Regions from separate parts of the Clostridium budayi genome, predicted to be linked through region 1. Evidence: a T-box and tRNA genes for the amino acid it is inferred to sense, from the RefSeq annotation. Region 1 holds a T-box; the other holds one or more tRNA genes.

Evidence for each region. The T-box of region 1 lies ahead of metG (methionine--tRNA ligase). A T-box ahead of a tRNA ligase gene usually reads a tRNA of that ligase, here a tRNA-Met.
Region 2: it encodes a tRNA-Met, which carries the amino acid that the T-box ahead of metG (methionine--tRNA ligase) is inferred to sense. The anticodon was not compared.

Annotation. Positions count from the first base shown of each region.
Region 1 covers NZ_AP042456.1:12,591-21,641, forward strand. The annotation lists gene ACZ5TJ_RS00070 (3D domain-containing protein) at 1-278, opposite strand, end outside; gene ACZ5TJ_RS00075 (TatD family hydrolase) at 532-1,317, opposite strand; gene ACZ5TJ_RS00080 (Crp/Fnr family transcriptional regulator) at 1,415-2,092, shown strand; gene ACZ5TJ_RS00085 (methionine--tRNA ligase) at 2,293-3,654, opposite strand; gene metG (methionine--tRNA ligase) at 3,747-5,690, opposite strand; T-box leader at 5,777-6,018, opposite strand; gene ACZ5TJ_RS00095 (FUSC family protein) at 6,195-6,689, shown strand; gene ACZ5TJ_RS00100 (hypothetical protein) at 6,815-7,348, shown strand; gene ACZ5TJ_RS00105 (aminopeptidase P family protein) at 7,387-9,051, opposite strand, start outside.
Region 2 covers NZ_AP042456.1:2,837,138-2,846,188, reverse strand. The annotation lists gene ACZ5TJ_RS13760 (Tim44 domain-containing protein) at 2-778, shown strand; gene ACZ5TJ_RS13755 (cyclase family protein) at 802-1,434, shown strand; tRNA gene ACZ5TJ_RS13750 (tRNA-Met) at 1,472-1,547, opposite strand; gene ACZ5TJ_RS13745 (PTS sugar transporter subunit IIB) at 2,332-2,808, shown strand; gene ACZ5TJ_RS13740 (PTS mannose/fructose/sorbose/N-acetylgalactosamine transporter subunit IIC) at 2,851-3,738, shown strand; gene ACZ5TJ_RS13735 (PTS system mannose/fructose/sorbose family transporter subunit IID) at 3,722-4,537, shown strand; gene ACZ5TJ_RS13730 (PTS sugar transporter subunit IIA) at 4,632-5,036, shown strand; gene ACZ5TJ_RS13725 (glycoside hydrolase family 35 protein) at 5,121-6,899, shown strand; gene ACZ5TJ_RS13720 (hypothetical protein) at 7,040-7,594, shown strand; gene ACZ5TJ_RS13715 (hypothetical protein) at 7,581-8,444, shown strand; gene ACZ5TJ_RS13710 (cysteine desulfurase family protein) at 8,679-9,051, shown strand, end outside.

The DNA of each region.
Region 1 (9,051 bases):
ATTTGATCATCCTCTTTAATTTTGGATTCTAAGGATGGTTGCACCTTATCGTGGTCTGAGATTTCTAGACCCTTATCTTGCAATACATCTTTAACAGTCCCTTTATATGTGATAAATGTTTCTTCTTCTCCGTCAATGCTTAATTTTACTGTCTTTCTCATTGTCGCAACTGTAGTTGCTGCAACTGCCACAACAAAGGCCGTGGCTAATATCACTATTTTTGCCTTCGGACCGTTAGAAAAACTTCGCTTAATAAAAGTTTTAAATTTTTCTACCATTGTTTTACCTCCTTTAGGCAAGAGTGTCTTTTGCATTATATCTTAAAATTTAACAATTTGTCAAATTTCATGCCTCTTGCTTATATGAACTGATAATAAAATGCCTCAATATGCATAATATAGTAATTTGGGTTTTACTATAGATTTCAGCTCTTTATGGAGTCTCCTTATTCCATTGGTTTCGTAGTGAATAGCGCATTAAATGTTTTTCCACATTTTATAAAATATTCATTTAATTGTATTCTATTTTACTTTAAATATTCCTTTTTATCAAATTATAAAAGTTATTATTTAACTGAATATTTAAAGTTTTAGGGTCCATACTTCTTATCTCTGCTATTTTCTCTATAATATATCTTATGTAATCTGATCTATTTCTTTTTCCTCTATTTGGAGCAGGTGCCATATAAGGTGCATCAGTCTCTACAAGCATTCTATCTAAAGGAATTTCTTTTGCGACTTCAACTATTTTCTTTGCATTTTTAAAAGTTACAACTCCTGTAAATCCTATATAATATCCAAGTTTAATACATTCTTTTGCAAATTCAACACTACCTGAGAAACAATGAACTATCCCCTTAACTTCTGGATATTCTTTTAAAATATCAAGAGTATCTTTATGAGCATCTCTATCATGAATTATAATTGGAAGGTTAAGCTCTTTTGCCATTTCCATATTAGCTCTTAAATTTTCTTTTTGAATTTCTTTATCAGGATTCTCATCCCAGTAATAATCTAATCCTGTTTCTCCTACAGCAACTATTTTTTCATTAGATTTTATCATTTCTTTTATTTCTTCTAATCTTTCTTTTGTATATTCATCAGCATTCTCTGGATGTATTCCTAATGCCCCATATATAAAATCATATTTTTTTGTAATTTCATCTACTATTTTATTACTTTCATAAGATGAAGCACAGTCTAATATTCCTATAACTCCATTATCTTTTAATTCGTTTATTATTTCATCTCTATCTAAATCATATTCTTCTGCATCATAATGAGCATGTGTGTCAAATATTTTATAAATTTGTTCCATATCTTCTTCCTACCTCTTTAAATAAATTTTTATATATATTATTATACATTATAAGTACTTTGCACAAAATATATACAGTTAGAGAGGATGTGTGCTTATGTCTAATATAAATGAAATGAATGCTTTAAAATCATGTATATTATTTCAAAAATTTAATGAGGAATCATTAAATTCCTTATTGTCAGATCCATATTGCTCAATTAGGAATTATTCTAAGGAGGAAGTTGTTTTCTTTCAAATGGATAAATGTGAACACCTAAGTGTAGTAATAGATGGAACTATTGAGATACAACAAAATAACGAAAATGGTAATACGTTAGTCGTTACTACTCTTATTAAAGGAAATTTGTTCGGAGAAAGCCTTTTATTTGGAGATAAAAATTCATATCCTATGGATGTTGTAAGTAAAGATAGCAGTACTGTTCTTCACATAAATAAATCAAAAGTAACTTCACTTCTTCAAGATAATCAAGATTTCTTAGTATCGTTACTTAAACTTTTATCAAATAAAGCTATGTTGCTTAGTCAAAAATTAAGACAGGTAACTTCTAAATCACTAAAATCTATGATTTGTGAATTTTTATTAAGTGAATCTAAAAAACAGAATTCATTAGAAATAAAATTAAATATGACAAAACAAGCTTTAGCAGATAGATTTGGAGTTCAAAGACCATCTTTATCTAGAGAATTAATTAAAATGAAAAACGAAAATATTATAAATTTCGACAGAAAGACAATTACTATCCTTGATATTGATGAAATAAAATCCTATTAATACTTATTTTGGATTTTTTAATATTTTTATTATTATCTATTAATAGTTTATTATGTTTTTTGACACATAAATGACATATTACTAAGGTATTATTTAATTGTAAAGTAGTTAAAGCATTATTATTTACCCCTTATAACCATCTTAATTGATTGGTTACCTAGAATATCTCGTCCCCCTATTGTAGATATTCTAGGTTTTTTTTATACTTTTTTATCTTTTAAAAACTTAATTTCATCATTAAGTTTTTTTCTATCTATAAATTTAAATAATGGTTTGTAATGTATATTTCTTGGAAGCTTATACTCATCTATAAAGCTCCATATACTCTTATCTATTCCAAATTCCTTTTTTATTCTCATGCTTGTCTTTGGAATGAATGGTTCTAGCATATTAGCTACATTTATTAATGTAATTATTGAAGCCTTATTTTTCTTATTTTCTTCTCTTATTAATTTAAATATATCCTTCAATGCCTCTTTAAAACTTCCTGATTCTATCTTATCTGAAAGCTCAAAATACATATTAAGTAGTCTATCTTTATCTGTCTTTTTAATCTCTTCTCTTTTTAGATTTAATATGGTGTTTCTATATAAAGTATCAAGTTCACCAACTAAATCATAATTGTTAGCATTTATAAAGTTTCTCCACTTAAAATCAGTATCTTTATTTTCTGGTCCATTTAAAATTAAATAATATCTTATTGTATCAACATAATATCTTTTACATATATCATCTACCCAAATTGCCCAATTTTTATTTGTAGAAAAATCTTTACCTTCAAGCTTTAAATGCTCACTTGAGATTATACTTAGATTAACGTTTTTAAAACCAAGTGCTGATAAAAGCCCAGGGAATATTGTTGTATGGAATGGAATATTATCTTTTCCATGAACTAAATAAACTTTACTTTCCTCATCATTCCAATAATCTTCTACAGTTTCATTTGTATTTTCTAAACACTTACTTGTAGCTGTAATATATCCCATAAGTGCCTCAATCCAAACGAATATTTTTTTATCTTCAAAGCCTTCTAGAGGAACATCAACCCCCCAATCAATTTCCTTTGTAACTGATTTATCTCTAAGACCTTCATCTACATATTTTTTCGTTATACTTTGAGCATTTTCTCGCCAAGATTGCTGTTTTATAAATATCTTTTTAACATCATTTTCGAATTTTGGAAGAGAAAAAAATAGCTCTTTATCTTCTCCTTCATATATATACCCTTTATCATAAAGTTCTTTAATAAACTTCATTACTTCTTTCTTATGATAATCAGTATCTGTACTAGTAAATAAATCAAAGGAAAAATTAAGTTTATTAAAGCATTCTACAAATTCCTTATGGTATTTTTCTAAAATTTCTTCTGGTGTTTTATTTTCTTCTAAAGCTTTCATAGTCACTGGTCTCCCATGTGCATCACTTCCTGAAATAAATAAAACATTATCCCCCATCATTCTATGGTACCTTGCAAGTATATCCCCAGGAAGAAGTACAGCAATTCTTCCTAAATGAAGTTTGCCATTGGCGTAAGGCCAAGCATTCCCTACAATTATATTCATATAAAACCTCACATTTAATTCTTAAATTTATACAAAAGGAAGTTAACTTAAAATTTAAGCAAACTTCCTCTTTAGTTTATATTTGTATTAAATTATCTAACTTCGCTTCCAGTTGGTAAGTCTCCTGGATTTACTAAGTTTAATATACTGTCATCATCATTTGATGCTGCAAGTATCATACCTTGTGATAATTCTCCTCTTAACTTAACTGGTTTAAGGTTTGCTACAAGAACAACATTCTTTCCTACAAGTTCTTCTGGTTTGTAGTGTTTAGCTATTCCTGAAACTACCTGTCTAACTTCTCCACCTAAATCTACTTTTAGTTTAAGTAATTTGTTTGCCTTTTTGATTGATTCACATTCTAATACTTTTACTACTCTTAAATCTAACTTTTCGAAGTCATCTATAGTTATTTCTTCTTTTATTGGTTTCATTGGTTTTACTTCTTTTGCCTTTACAGCTTCCATTTGAGCTTTTCTAAGTTCTTCAAGTTCAGCAAGTTTTTTATCAACATCTATTCTTGGGAATAAGTTATCTCCCTTTTTAACTGTTGTTCCTGATGCTGTTCCATCAAATCCTTCTAATGAAGCCCAATCATTAGCTGTTATAGCTAATTGTTCATTAATCTTTTCAGCAGTTGTTGGTAAGAATGATGAAATTAGAACTGAAGTAAATCTTAAACTTTCTGCTAAGTTGTAAAGTACAGTTCCAAGTCTATCTTTCTTTTCTTCATCTTTAGCTAATATCCAAGGAGTTGTTTCATCGATGTATTTATTAGCTCTTCCAACTAATTCAAATATGTGTTCTAAAGCTTCTGGAAGCTTAAGAGCATTTACTGCTTCTTCTACTTTCTTTGGAGTTTGTAGTGCAAGTTCTATAAGCTCATCATCTACAGCTTCTTTTTCTAATGGTGTTGGTATTACTCCATCAAAGTACTTTTCTATCATTGCAACTGTTCTTGAAAGTAAGTTTCCAAGATCATTACAAAGATCTGAATTAATCTTCTTTATGAATATTTCATTGTTGAATAATCCATCTGCACCAAAAGGTATTTCTCTTAATAAGTAGTATCTAACTGCATCAACCCCAAAGTTTTCAACAAGTGTAACTGGATCTACTACATTACCTTTTGATTTACTCATCTTACCGCCATCAACAAGTAACCATCCATGTCCGAATACTTTCTTTGGTAGTGGTAAATCAAGAGCCATTAACATTATTGGCCAGTATATTGTATGGAATCTTAATATATCTTTACCTATAAGGTGTACATCTGCAGGCCAGTATTTATCAAATAATTCTGTGTTGTTACTTCCATATCCTAAAGCAGTTATATAGTTTGATAATGCATCTATCCAAACATATACTACGTGCTTTTCATCGAAAGTTACTGGAACTCCCCAGTCAAAGCTTGTTCTTGAAACACAAAGATCTTGTAATCCTGGTCTTAAGAAGTTATTTAGCATTTCATTCTTTCTTGATTCTGGTTGTATAAAATCTGGGTGATCTTCAATATACTTTATTAATCTATCAGCATATTTACTCATCTTGAAGAAGTAAGCTTCTTCTTTTGATGTTTCAACTGGTCTTCCACAGTCTGGGCACTTTCCATCTACTAATTGACTTTCTGTCCAGAATGATTCACATGGAGTACAGTATAATCCTTCATATGAACTCTTATATATATCTCCTTGATCATATAATTTCTTAAAAATCTTTTGAACTGCTTCTACGTGGTAATCATCAGTTGTTCTTATGAATTTATCGTAGCTTATGTCCATCATCTTCCAAAGATCTTTGATTCCTGCAACTATTTCATTAACGTGTTCTATTGGCTTAATACCTTTTTCTTCCGCTATTCTTTGGATTTTTTGACCATGTTCATCTGTTCCTGTTAAGAACATTACATCATATCCTGTTAATCTTTTGAATCTTGAAATTGCATCTGCTGCAACTGTTGTGTAAGTATTACCTATATGTAGTTTTGTTGATGGATAGTATATAGGTGTTGTTATATAATATGGTTTTTTACACATCCTAAAATCCTCCTTTTTATTTAATAATGATAAGTTTATATCATTTATTTTTACTAATTAAAAAACCTCTATGCAATTTTACATTGCATAGAGGCGTTAATTTACGCGTTACCACTCTATTTCTTTTTTACCTTGCAGTAAAAAACTCACTAGGTTATTATAAACCTTGCAATATAACGGTTGCATCCGTGATTCTCTAACTTTAATTCAAAGCTCAAGAAACCTGCTCAAAGGCCATCTTCATAAAACTCCATAACACTAACTTTCACCAAATCATTAGCTCTCTTTCGATACTTTGTTTTACTACTCTTCTTTTCATAGCATTTCTATTTTAATTAATATCATTTCCATTTTAAATATATAATATTCTATATATTTTTATATGTCAATTAATATTTAAATTCACTAACTTTTTATTATTTATAAGTACTTATGTTATAACCATTACTAATTCTATATGATATAATATGATATTATAATAATTAATCGTAGGAGGAATTTTGTATGAAATTAAACGTACATAGGATAGGCCTTCGTAATATAAAAACAGCATTAGCAGTAGCTATATGTATGGTAATATTTCAAGTTATAGGAAGAGAAAATGCTTTTTATGCTTGTATAGCAGCTGTAATATGTATGAAAGATACTGTATCTAGCTCATTTACCATGGGAAAAAATAGACTTATTGGAACTATTATAGGTGGTTTATTTGGAATATGTGTTATATATATTATGATTAGATTACCTTTCTTATATAATTACAACTCATTTGTAACCGGAGTTGGTATCGTTGCAGTTATATACACATGTAACTTATTTTATAAACCTGGCGCTGTAACTATTGCTTGCATAGTATTTATCGGTATCATGATAAATTATAGCGGACCTCAGTCTTATGCTTATGCAGTAGGTAGAAGTATAGATACTGCTATTGGAATAATAGTTGCTATCTTAATTAATAAATACTTCAATCCGCCAGAAGAAGAAAAAGAAGAATAATTATATTTTTATATTTAGGTGACCACAATGTGGTCGCCTTTTTTTCTTTTTATTCATTTTTTGTTTACTTTTTATTCTTATTTTAATAAAATTAATTTTGGGGTAATGCTGAGAGGGGGAGTATTATGGGGTATAAATATATTTATCTAGTCTTTTCTTATACTGGCTCAAATCTATCTAATGTTATAAGACTTGCTACAAAAGATACATATACTCATGTTTCATTAAGTTTAGATGATACATTTAAGGAAATGTACTCATTCGGAAGGAAGGTTCCTAATAATCCTTTTATTGCAGGTTTAGTTAAGGAAAATCTTTATGATGGTACATTTAAACTATTTAATAAAAGTAAATGCTTAATATATAAAATTAGAATAACAGAGAGTCAGTTTATCGGACTTAAATATGACTTAGAGGCTCACTTTTTAAATAAGGACAATTATAAATATAATTTCTTAGGTTTATTTCTAGTTAAACTAAGGTTTCCTTATAAACGAAGTAATTATTATTTCTGCTCTCAATTTGTGTCCGAGCTACTTATAAAAAATAACATTCATTATTTTAATAAGAAACCTGAATTTATAAAACCAAGTGATATTCAAAAAATTAATTACGATGATATTTTATATGAAGGATTAGTTACTAACTTTTCAATATAAAAATTAAAAGCTCCCACTAGCTAGTAGGAGCTTATCTTTTAAATCTCTTTAGTTTCAATATCTAAGAATTCTTTTTCTTCTTTATTTAAGTATGGATTTAATGTATTAAATACCCACCTATGATACTCATTTATCCATTCTTTTTCTTCCTTATTTAATAATGAAACTTCTATTCCATTTAAATCTATCGGACATAAAGAAATAACTTCAAATTTATAAAACTCTCCAAATTCTTTTGAAGATATATCTTCTACAACAAGCATTGTATTTTCTGTTCTTATTCCATGCTTTCCTTCTCTATAAATTCCCGGTTCATTAGTTAAAATCATACCTGGCTCTAAAGAAATATTATTTGGAACTGGACTTATTCTTTGAGGTCCTTCATGAACATTTAAGAAGAATCCTACTCCATGACCTGTCCCACACTTATAATCAATTCCTTCTTTCCATAATGGTTCTCTTGCTTTTATATCAATATTTGAACCACTAGTTCCTTTTAAGAATTTTGTATTCATTAAACTTATGTGCCCTTTTAAAACTAGTGTGAAATCTCTTCTTTCCTCTTCTGTAAGTTCTCCAAGTACAATGGTTCTTGTTATATCAGTTGTACCATCTAAATATTGCCCGCCTGAATCTATAAGTAAAAATCCTTTACTTTCTAATTTATAATCGCTTTCTTTAGTTGGAAAGTAATGCATCATTGCTCCATGTTCCTTATGACCTGCTATAGTATCAAAGCTTATTCCTTTAAATAATTCCCCATGACTTCTAAACTCAGTTAATTTATCTGATGCTGATATCTCGCTTATCTCTATCTTTCCTAAGTTTTCTTTAAGCCATTTAATAAACTTAACCATAGCAACGCCATCTCTTACTTGGCATCTCTTTAAATTTTCTATTTCAATATTATTTTTAACTGCTTTTAAATTTGTTGTTATATTAGTATGTTGAACAACCTTAAGATTTTTATCTATATTCTCATAAATAAAGGCACTAACTCTTTCTGGATCTATAAGCACGCTATCTTTTAAATCATTAATTCCTTGTTTTATTTCATTATAATCCTTGATTTCTATTCCTTCATTATTTAAAGCTTCTGATACTTCTTTACTTACCTTTCTTTTGTCTATATAAAGGTACGCATTATTTAAGGTAATAATTGCATAACTAATAACAACAGGATTGCAGTGAACGTCATTTCCCCTTATATTATAAAGCCATGCTATATCATCTAGTGATGAGATTACATAATTTGATACTTCCTTTTTTCTCATATAGCTTCTTACTTCTTCTATTTTTTCTTTAGCACTTTTACCACAATATATAATGTCATGTATAAAAATATTTTCACTAGGAAGATTAGGTCTATCAGTCCATATTAAATCTAATAAATCTTCATCTATTTTTAAGTTTATTGATTTTTCCTTTGCTATATTTTTAATTTCTTTATACTGCTCTAATGAAACTACTTTTCCATCAAAAGCTATCGTTTCACCTGATTTAATATTTTCAAAAATCCATTCTTCTAATGTTGGCCACCCTGGAATTCTCATCTTAAATAGCTTTATACCTGAACCTTTAAGCTCATTTTCAGCTTGTATAAAATACCTACCATCAGTCCAAAGTATTCCTTCATTAAGTCCAATAAGAACTGTTCCAGCTGAACCTGTAAATCCTGATATATATGCTCTTCCTTTATAATA
Region 2 (9,051 bases), 200 kb from region 1:
TTTGAAGAGAAACTTGAGAAAGGTCATTTTGATGATGTTGTTAATGAGTATATTATTACCTTCTACATTAGCATTTGCTAGAGCCGGCGGCGGTGGAGGCGGCGGTGGCGGAGGTGGAGGTGGCGGAGGAGGTGGAAGATCCTCAAGTAGTAGCCACACTAGTTCTGGTGGAAGTACTAGAACTTCACCAATAGGATTTATAGTATTTGTAGGGTTTGGAATATTAACAGTAGGTGGTGGTGCTGCTGGAATTAAGCATACTGCTAAGGTTAAGCAAAAAAAGCATCAAAGCAAAATAGCCATGAAGGAGTTTGCTAAATTAGATAAGGCTTGGGACTATGATAAAATTATATCCAATATTGATGAAGCTTTTTATAAAATACAATATGCATGGACAGAGAGAAATCAAGATTTAGCAAAAGAGTATATGAGTGAAAATCTTTATAGACTTCACAAAAGTAAGACTGAATGGATGAAATTAAAAGGTGAGAAGAATATATTAAGGGAAATAGAACTTATAAGTATTAATCCTATAAGTGCATTAAATTCAGATGATAATTCAAAAGATGTGTTATGGGTAAGTATAAAAGCACGTATGATAGATTATATGCTAAATGAGAATACTAATGAAATAGTATCTGGAGATCCAAGAAAAAGAAGTAGTTTTGAAGAGTTTTGGAGATTTATTAGAAATGGAGACAGGTGGGTATTAGATGAGATAAGACAAGTTAATGAAATAGATAGTATGGATAGTTTCTCAAGTGGACAAATAAAATAATTTAAAAGGATAGGATATAATTAATGGAAGTATATGATTTAACCCAAACCTATAAAAATGGAATGACATCTTATTCAGAAGAAGAAAGTTTTAAAAAAGAAAATTTATATAATGTTAAGGTAGACGGATATAATGTATCTTCATTATATCTATCTACTCATACAGGAACTCATATGGATGTACCAAAGCATATATATGAAGATGGATATAATTTAGATGATTTTGATATAAAAGAATTTATAGGTAATGCTTATATAATAGATTGCAGAAATTCAAGTGTTATAGATTTAGAAGTTTTAGAAAAATATAAAGATAATATATTAAATTGCGACTATTTAATATTAAAAACAGGTTGGGAAAGGTATTTTAATAGTGAAAGATATTTTGTTGATTATCCAACATTAACTTATGAAGCTTCAAATTTCCTCGGAAATATTAAAAGTTTGACAGGAATAGGCATAGATTGTATATCAATAGATAGTGAAAAGAGTGAAGAGTTATATAATCATAAAAACTTATTGTCAAAAAATAAGATAATAATAGAAAATTTATGTAACCTAGATATTTTGGATAATTCATTTGAAATAATTATAGCACCACTTAAAATAGCAGAAGGTGATGGTGCACCAACTAGGGTATATGCAATAAAGAAATAAATAAAAAAGCTAATCAAAAATTTGATTAGCTTTATTTTGGTTGCGGGGGCAGGACTTGAACCTACGACCTTCGGGTTATGAGCCCGACGAGCTACCAACTGCTCCACCCCGCGATATTCTGTTTATATTTTAAATATACGCTTAAAGTAATCATTTGTCAACCAATTATATGAAATAAAAATAATTAAATATAATAATACATAAAAATAACAAAAGTATTATGAAAGTTTTTATAGAATAAAAGAATATTTAAAAAAGTACTTTAAATTAATAATTAAAGTACAAAAAAAGGAATATTTTCTTTATTAGGCAATATAAATATAAATGTAAAAAGCAATAGCTATACATTCTAAAACTCAATAGAAGTTACAATAAAAATATTATAGGAAAAAAATAATAAGCTTCTAATAATATTAAAAGTGGTAATTACCTCAAGAAAATAAGAATAAATTTTAATGTATGAAAATATAAATAAATGTAATTAAAATTACAAAAATAATAAAAATATATCATTAGTGGTAATTACCTGATAAATAGGAGGTGAGATCTAAAATAAGAATTACTAGAAAGATTGGAATAAAGTAAATCTAAAAAAAAGTTGTATTAAAATATTTAAAAAAAATTCAAAAAATATACAAGAAAATATTGACAAAAAATATAAAAGATGAGAAAATCTAAATAGGTGGTAATTACCTCATCAAAATAAATGAAATTTCATACAGATTCAACATTAAAATTGGATATAATATGTCTACAGAACTAGGAATCATATAAGAAATATTTTTTAAAGTTATTATAATTAAAAAGATATATTTATATCCCACTAAATTATTAATAAGAAATAATTGTACGAGCTGTTATTTTTAGATTTTTATATATTAAAGGGGTGTAGAGTATATGGCTATTGAAGCAGTAAGAATAGACGGAAGATTAATTCATGGACAAGTTGCTAATTTATGGACAACACAATTAGGGATTACAAGAATAATGGTGGTTGATAATAGCGTTGCTGAAAACGATATCGAAAAAGCTGGGCTAAAATTAGCATGTCCTGCAGGTGTTAAATTAAGTGTTTTACCAATTGAAAAAGCTGCAGCAAATATTAATGCAGGAAAATATAACTCACAAAAAGTATTTTTAATCGCAAGAAAACCAGATGTATTACTTAAATTAATAGAACTTGGAGTTCCTATTAAATCAATAAATGTAGGTAATATGTCCCAAACTGAGGAAACAAGATCATTAAGTAAATCAATAAATGTAACTGATTATGACGTTAAGATATTTGAAGAACTTAATAAAAAAGGAATTAAATTAACAGCAAGAATGGTACCTAGTGAACCAGAAAGTGATTTTATGAAATTATTAAAGTAATAAATTATTAAAACAATATTATAATGTGGGAGGAAAATGATTATGATTCAATGGTGGCAAATAACGTTATTAACACTATATGCTTGTTATCAATTGCTTGATGAATTAACAATAAATTCGAGTGCAGGTTCTCCAGTTTTTGCAGGGTTATTTACTGGACTTGTAATGGGAGACTTAACAACAGGGTTATTAATTGGTGGTAGTATGCAATTAACTGTTCTAGGGGTTGGTACATTCGGAGGAGCATCTCGTATTGATGCTAACTCAGGTACTGTTTTAGCAACAGCATTCTCTGTAGGATTAGGAATGGATCCAGAACTAGCTATATCTGCAATTGCAGTACCAGTAGCAAGTTTAATGATTCAAACTGATATATTAGCAAGATTTGCAAACACATACTTTGTTCATAGAATAGATAAGAATATAGAAAATCACGAATATAAGAAGATTACTATTAACTATCTATTAGGTGCAATTCCTTGGGGATTATCAAGAGGTATTCCAGTATGCTTAGCATTAGCATTTGGTGGTCCTTTCGTAGAAAAAGTTGTAGACTTTATGAATACTAACTTAGTATGGTTAAGTAATGGATTATCAGTAGCAGGTGCATTATTACCAGCAGTAGGTTTTGCAATACTTTTAAGATACTTACCAGCAAAAAAACATATTGCATATTTAATTTTAGGATTTATCGTAACAGCGCTTTTAACAACTGTATATGGAAATATTTCAGCAATTGGAGGCGGATTATCAACTCTTTCAAATGGAGAATTTGTTGGTAGCTTTACAGGTCTTCCAATGTTAGCAATAGCACTTATTGGATTAAGTTTAGCTATGATGGAATATAAGAGAAGTTCTGTAGACCAAAAAGTAGTTACTGAAAGTGTATCAAGTGTTGAGGATGGTGAGATAGATGACGATGAAATCTAATTATAAATTAACTGATGCGGATTTTAGACAAATAAATAAAAGAAATTTATTTGCAAACCAATTAGGATGGAACTATGAACGTATGCAAAGTTCAGGTTACCTATGGATGATATTACCTCAATTAAGAAAAATGTATGGAGATAATACTGATGAGCTTAAAGAAATGATGAAAATGCACAATCAATTCTTTAATACAAGTAACTTCTTCAATACTATTATTACAGGTATAGATTTAGCTATAGAAGAAAAAGAAGGAGTAAAATCAAAAGAAACTGTAGCTGGTATTAAGTCAGGACTTATGGGACCTTTTGCAGCAATTGGTGATGCTATCTTTGGAGCTTTAGTTCCTGCAATAATGGGTGCAATAGCAGCAAATATGGCTATTGAAGGTAGCCCTATCGGAGTATTCTTATGGGTTGCTGTATGTATCGGAATAATGGCATTTAGATGGTCACAACTTAAACTAGCTTATAAAGAAGGGGTAGTTTTAGTAACTAAATTACAACACAAATTAAATGCATTAACAAATGCAGCTACTTTACTAGGTGTATTCGTAGTAGGTGCTTTAGTTGCAACAATGGTTAATACTAAAATAACTTATGTTGCTCAATTAGGAGATTTGTCTGTTAATATTCAAGATAAATTAGATTTAATTTTACCTAGATTAGTTCCACTTACATTAGTAGGAATAATCTACTGGTTATTAGGTAAGAAGAGTATGAACTCAACAAGAGTTATATTCCTAGTTATTATCGGATCTATTATATTATCAGCTTTAGGAATAATCGGAAAAATGTAATTAAATAATATTATTTTAAATGTGCTAAATAAATTTATTTATTTAGCACATTATTTATAAAGCTACTTTGTTATAGAATTTTGGGAGGTATTATATGTCAAATTTAATATTAATTAGCCATGGACGTTTTGCTGAGGAACTTTTAAAAAGTGTTGAAATGATTGTTGGGCCACAAGAAAATATACATACAGTATGTTTATTGCCACAAGAAGGAGAAAGTGAGTTTAGATCAAAATTAGATACTATATTAAATGAATTAGAAGGAGATATTACAATTTTTGCTGATTTATTTGGTGGAACACCATGTAATATTGCATCTAAAAAGATATTAAGTGGAGAAAAATTTGATCTATATGCAGGTATGAATATGCCTATGGTAATAAGCTATGTTAATGATAGTCTTATTGGAGTTAAATCTGAATATGTAGCTAATGGTCAAAATAATGTTATATATGTAAATGAAAAAATATTATCTGTATTAGAAGATGACGAGGATTAGTCATAAGTAAAATTTAATAGATGATCTATTTAATATAGAGATTGGGCATATTACCTAATCTCTATAATTTTAGGAGGAGTTATTTTGAGAAAGTTTGAAATTTCTAAAGAGTTTTTATTAGATGGAGAAGAATTTAAGATAATATCTGGAGCTATACACTATTTCCGTATTTCTGAAAGCCATTGGGAAGATAGTCTATATAACTTAAAAGCTTTAGGGTGTAATACTGTAGAAACTTATGTACCTTGGAATATACATGAACCTGAAGAAGGCACAATGTATTTTGAAGGTAATGCAAATTTATTAGGTTTCTTAGATGTAGCAAAAAAACTTGGACTTTATGTTATTTTAAGACCAACTCCTTATATATGTGCTGAATGGGAATTTGGTGGATTGCCTGGATGGCTGTTAAAATATAAGGATATTAGATTTAGAACTAGTGATCCTGATTTTATAGAAAAGGTTGAAAATTATTATAAAGAACTTATTCCTATGGTTGTTCCATATCAAATTGATCATGGCGGTAACATTTTAATGATGCAAGTTGAAAATGAATATGGCTCATATGGTAATGATAAAGATTATTTAAATATGGTTGCAGATTTAATGAGAAAATATGGAGTTACTGTTCCGTTATTTACATCAGATGGTGGATGGCAAGAAGCTTTAGAGGCTGGTAGTTTAATAGAAAATGATATTATGCCAACAGCTAATTTTGGTTCAAAAACAGAAGAGAACTTTAATGAACTTAAAACATTTATGAGTAAAAATAATAAAGAATATCCTCTAATGTGTATGGAATTTTGGGATGGCTGGTTTAATAGATATAACGAAAAAATTATAAGACGTGATGGACAAGATGTAGCAAATGAAGTTGAAAAATTATATGATATGGGAAGTTTCAATTTCTATATGTTCCAAGGTGGGACTAATTTTGGATTTATGAATGGATGTTCAGCACGTTTAAATAATGATTTACCACAAGTAACATCATATGATTATGATGCACTTCTTACAGAATGGGGAGATCCTACAGATAAATACTTTAAAGTTCAAGATATGCTAAAGACTAAAATAAAGAATTGGGAATTCAATGAGCCTAAAGTACCAACTAAAAAAGCTTATGGAACATTTAAATTATCTAATAAAGTATCACTTATGAATACATTAGATAACATAAGTGAAAAGCATAGATATAAATATACAGTACCAATGGAAGAATTAGACCAATATTATGGATATATATTATACAGTACTAACATTAAATCAGAAGGAAGAGATGTTAAAGCAAGACTAGTTAGAGTAAGTGATAGAGCTCATGTTTTCTTAAATGGAGAGAAGATTTTTACTGCTTATAAAAAGGATTTTGATGGAGAGTTTGTATTAAATCTAAAAGAAGGAAATAACAAAATAGACATTCTTGTAGAGAATATGGGACGTGTAAATTATGGTGAAAGACTACAAAATCCTGAACAGTATAAAGGAATTAGAGGTGGATTAAAAATAGATATTCATTTCCAATCAGATTGGGATATATATAGCTTAGAGCTTAAAGATATAGAGTCAATTAATTATGAAAGTGAGTGGAAGGAAAATACACCAGCATTTTATGAATATGAAGTAGAAATATCAGATGTAAATGATACATTCTTGGATACTAGAAGCTTTGGAAAAGGTGTTGCTTTTGTAAATGGAATTAATATAGGAAGGTTCTGGAATGTAGGACCGCATGGATATTTATATATTCCTAGAGATTTCTTAAAAGAAGGAAAAAATACTATAACTGTATTTGAAACAGAAGGAGTATATTCAGAAGAGATAAATTTATTAGATCATCCTGTATACATTGATATTAAGGAATAGAATATAAGAAAGAGTATAGAAGATATATATTATTTTCTATACTCTTTTATTAAATTTAAGCTTAATTACTTACAATATATTGGAAAAGTATGTTTTATGCTTCATAATATAACTAAGAATATATTATAAGGGGGAAAGTAATGGGTAAATATTATAAAAAAATGTTTTGGGGATATTTATTAATAGTTCTACATTTTAATATTAATATGGGATATAAAAGTGTAGATATATTACCGGATTTTATTGGATACATAATTATAGGACTTGCTTTAACTAAACTTTCAACTAATGAAAAGATTTTTAAAAGAGGAGTAAATGCAAGCTATATATTAGCAGCAGTAGGAATATTTAATATAGGTATTTCAGTAGAAATGGGAGCTAGATACTCATTTGCAATAAATATTTTTAGCGCTATTGTAGGACTATTTGTTACTTATTCTATATGCAAGGGAATTGAAAATGAAGGAATAAAATATAACAAAGAAGATTTAAGTAACAAAGCTAAAACATTATGGAAATTAGAATTTACAAAGACTATGCTTTATATGTCACTTACATCTATTATGCTTAACTTTAATCAGGGAACAATAATTCAAATGGCAAATGGGTTACTAATTGCATTTGCGATTTTTACTTCAGGAATGTTATTAATTTTATTAAATTTAGCGGGGGGAGAGCTTAATGAAGTTAACTAAAAGACAGATAATACTGTCAATTATTACAGGTATAATAGTTTGTGTAAATTTGGCTTATTATTTAATAAGTAAAATAGATAATCCAATAGCTATCAAAAAGTATTCAGAGATATTCTTTAATGATACGTTAACTATAGAAATGATAAAGGAAAATAATATTGATTTACAAGTAGAAAGTCAATGGTTTTTTAATGATGGAGTAGAGCATATAACTATAGAATTTCCTGAAATAAATAAAACTTATTATATGAGCGCCTATAACAGTGAAGGTACGAAAAATAAATATAAGCTTTTAAGATATTGTTTAAATATGGATGATGATTTTGAAAAATATATAAATGATAATGGACCAGTTACATTAACTAGAGCTATTATAATTGATAGAGATAAAAATTATGATGTAGATTTAGGAGAAATAACATTGAATCCATATAAAAATCAATCAGGAGAATTGAAAATGGAATTAAGAAGCAGTGAAAGTGATAATGGAAAATCAAAATTATACTTTTTACCTGATGAAGATGTATATTTAAATAAAATAGAAAGTAAATATCTAGATGAATTAAAAGAGTATTATAATATTTATATAATGGTAGATGGAGAAAAAATACCTGTTGAAAATATAAAATATCCGTATAAGATAAAAAAGGGTAGTGAATTTCAATTTATAGTAATTAAAAAAGATAATATAAATATAGATTCAGAAAAGTATTATGATACTTATATTAGAGTAGAGCTAGGAAATGAAAATAAAGAAACTGAGAATTCATATGTAAAGGTTACCAATAAGGATTCAAGCAATTTATTAAATGAAAAAAGCATATTAAATTTAAAATATAATGATTTATAAAGTAAAGATTAGCTAGTCAAAAAAGACTAGCTTTTATTTTTGTATATTAGAGAAATAAAGAAAATTATAAATAAAACTTTTAAAATCAAGAAAAAATTGATATTATATAAAAGATAAAATTCTTAGTATTCTTATAGAAATAGTAAGAATTAAAATGTTATAAGCACTTTATATTTGATTTATACAAATATAATGAAAAATAAAGTGAATAATAACAAAGAGGAGGGATATTGAGTGGAGATTTATTTAGATAATTCTGCAACAACAAAACCTTATGAAGAAGTTATTAATGTTATGGCAGATGGAATGAGAAAATATTATGGAAATCCATCTTCATTACATAAGCTTGGTATTGAGGCAGAAAGAATGCTTAATAAAAGTAGAGAAACTATAGCAAAAACTATAAATGCATCAAGAGATGAAATATATTTTACTTCAGGTGCAAGTGAAGGAAATAATTTAGTTATAAAAGGAATAGCAAAGCCTAATCATCATGTTATTACGACTAAGTTTGAACATCATTCTGTTTTGAAAGTATATGAAGAACTTGAAAAGTTAGGTGTTAAAGTTACATATTTAAATATTGATAAAAATGGAATGATTTCTT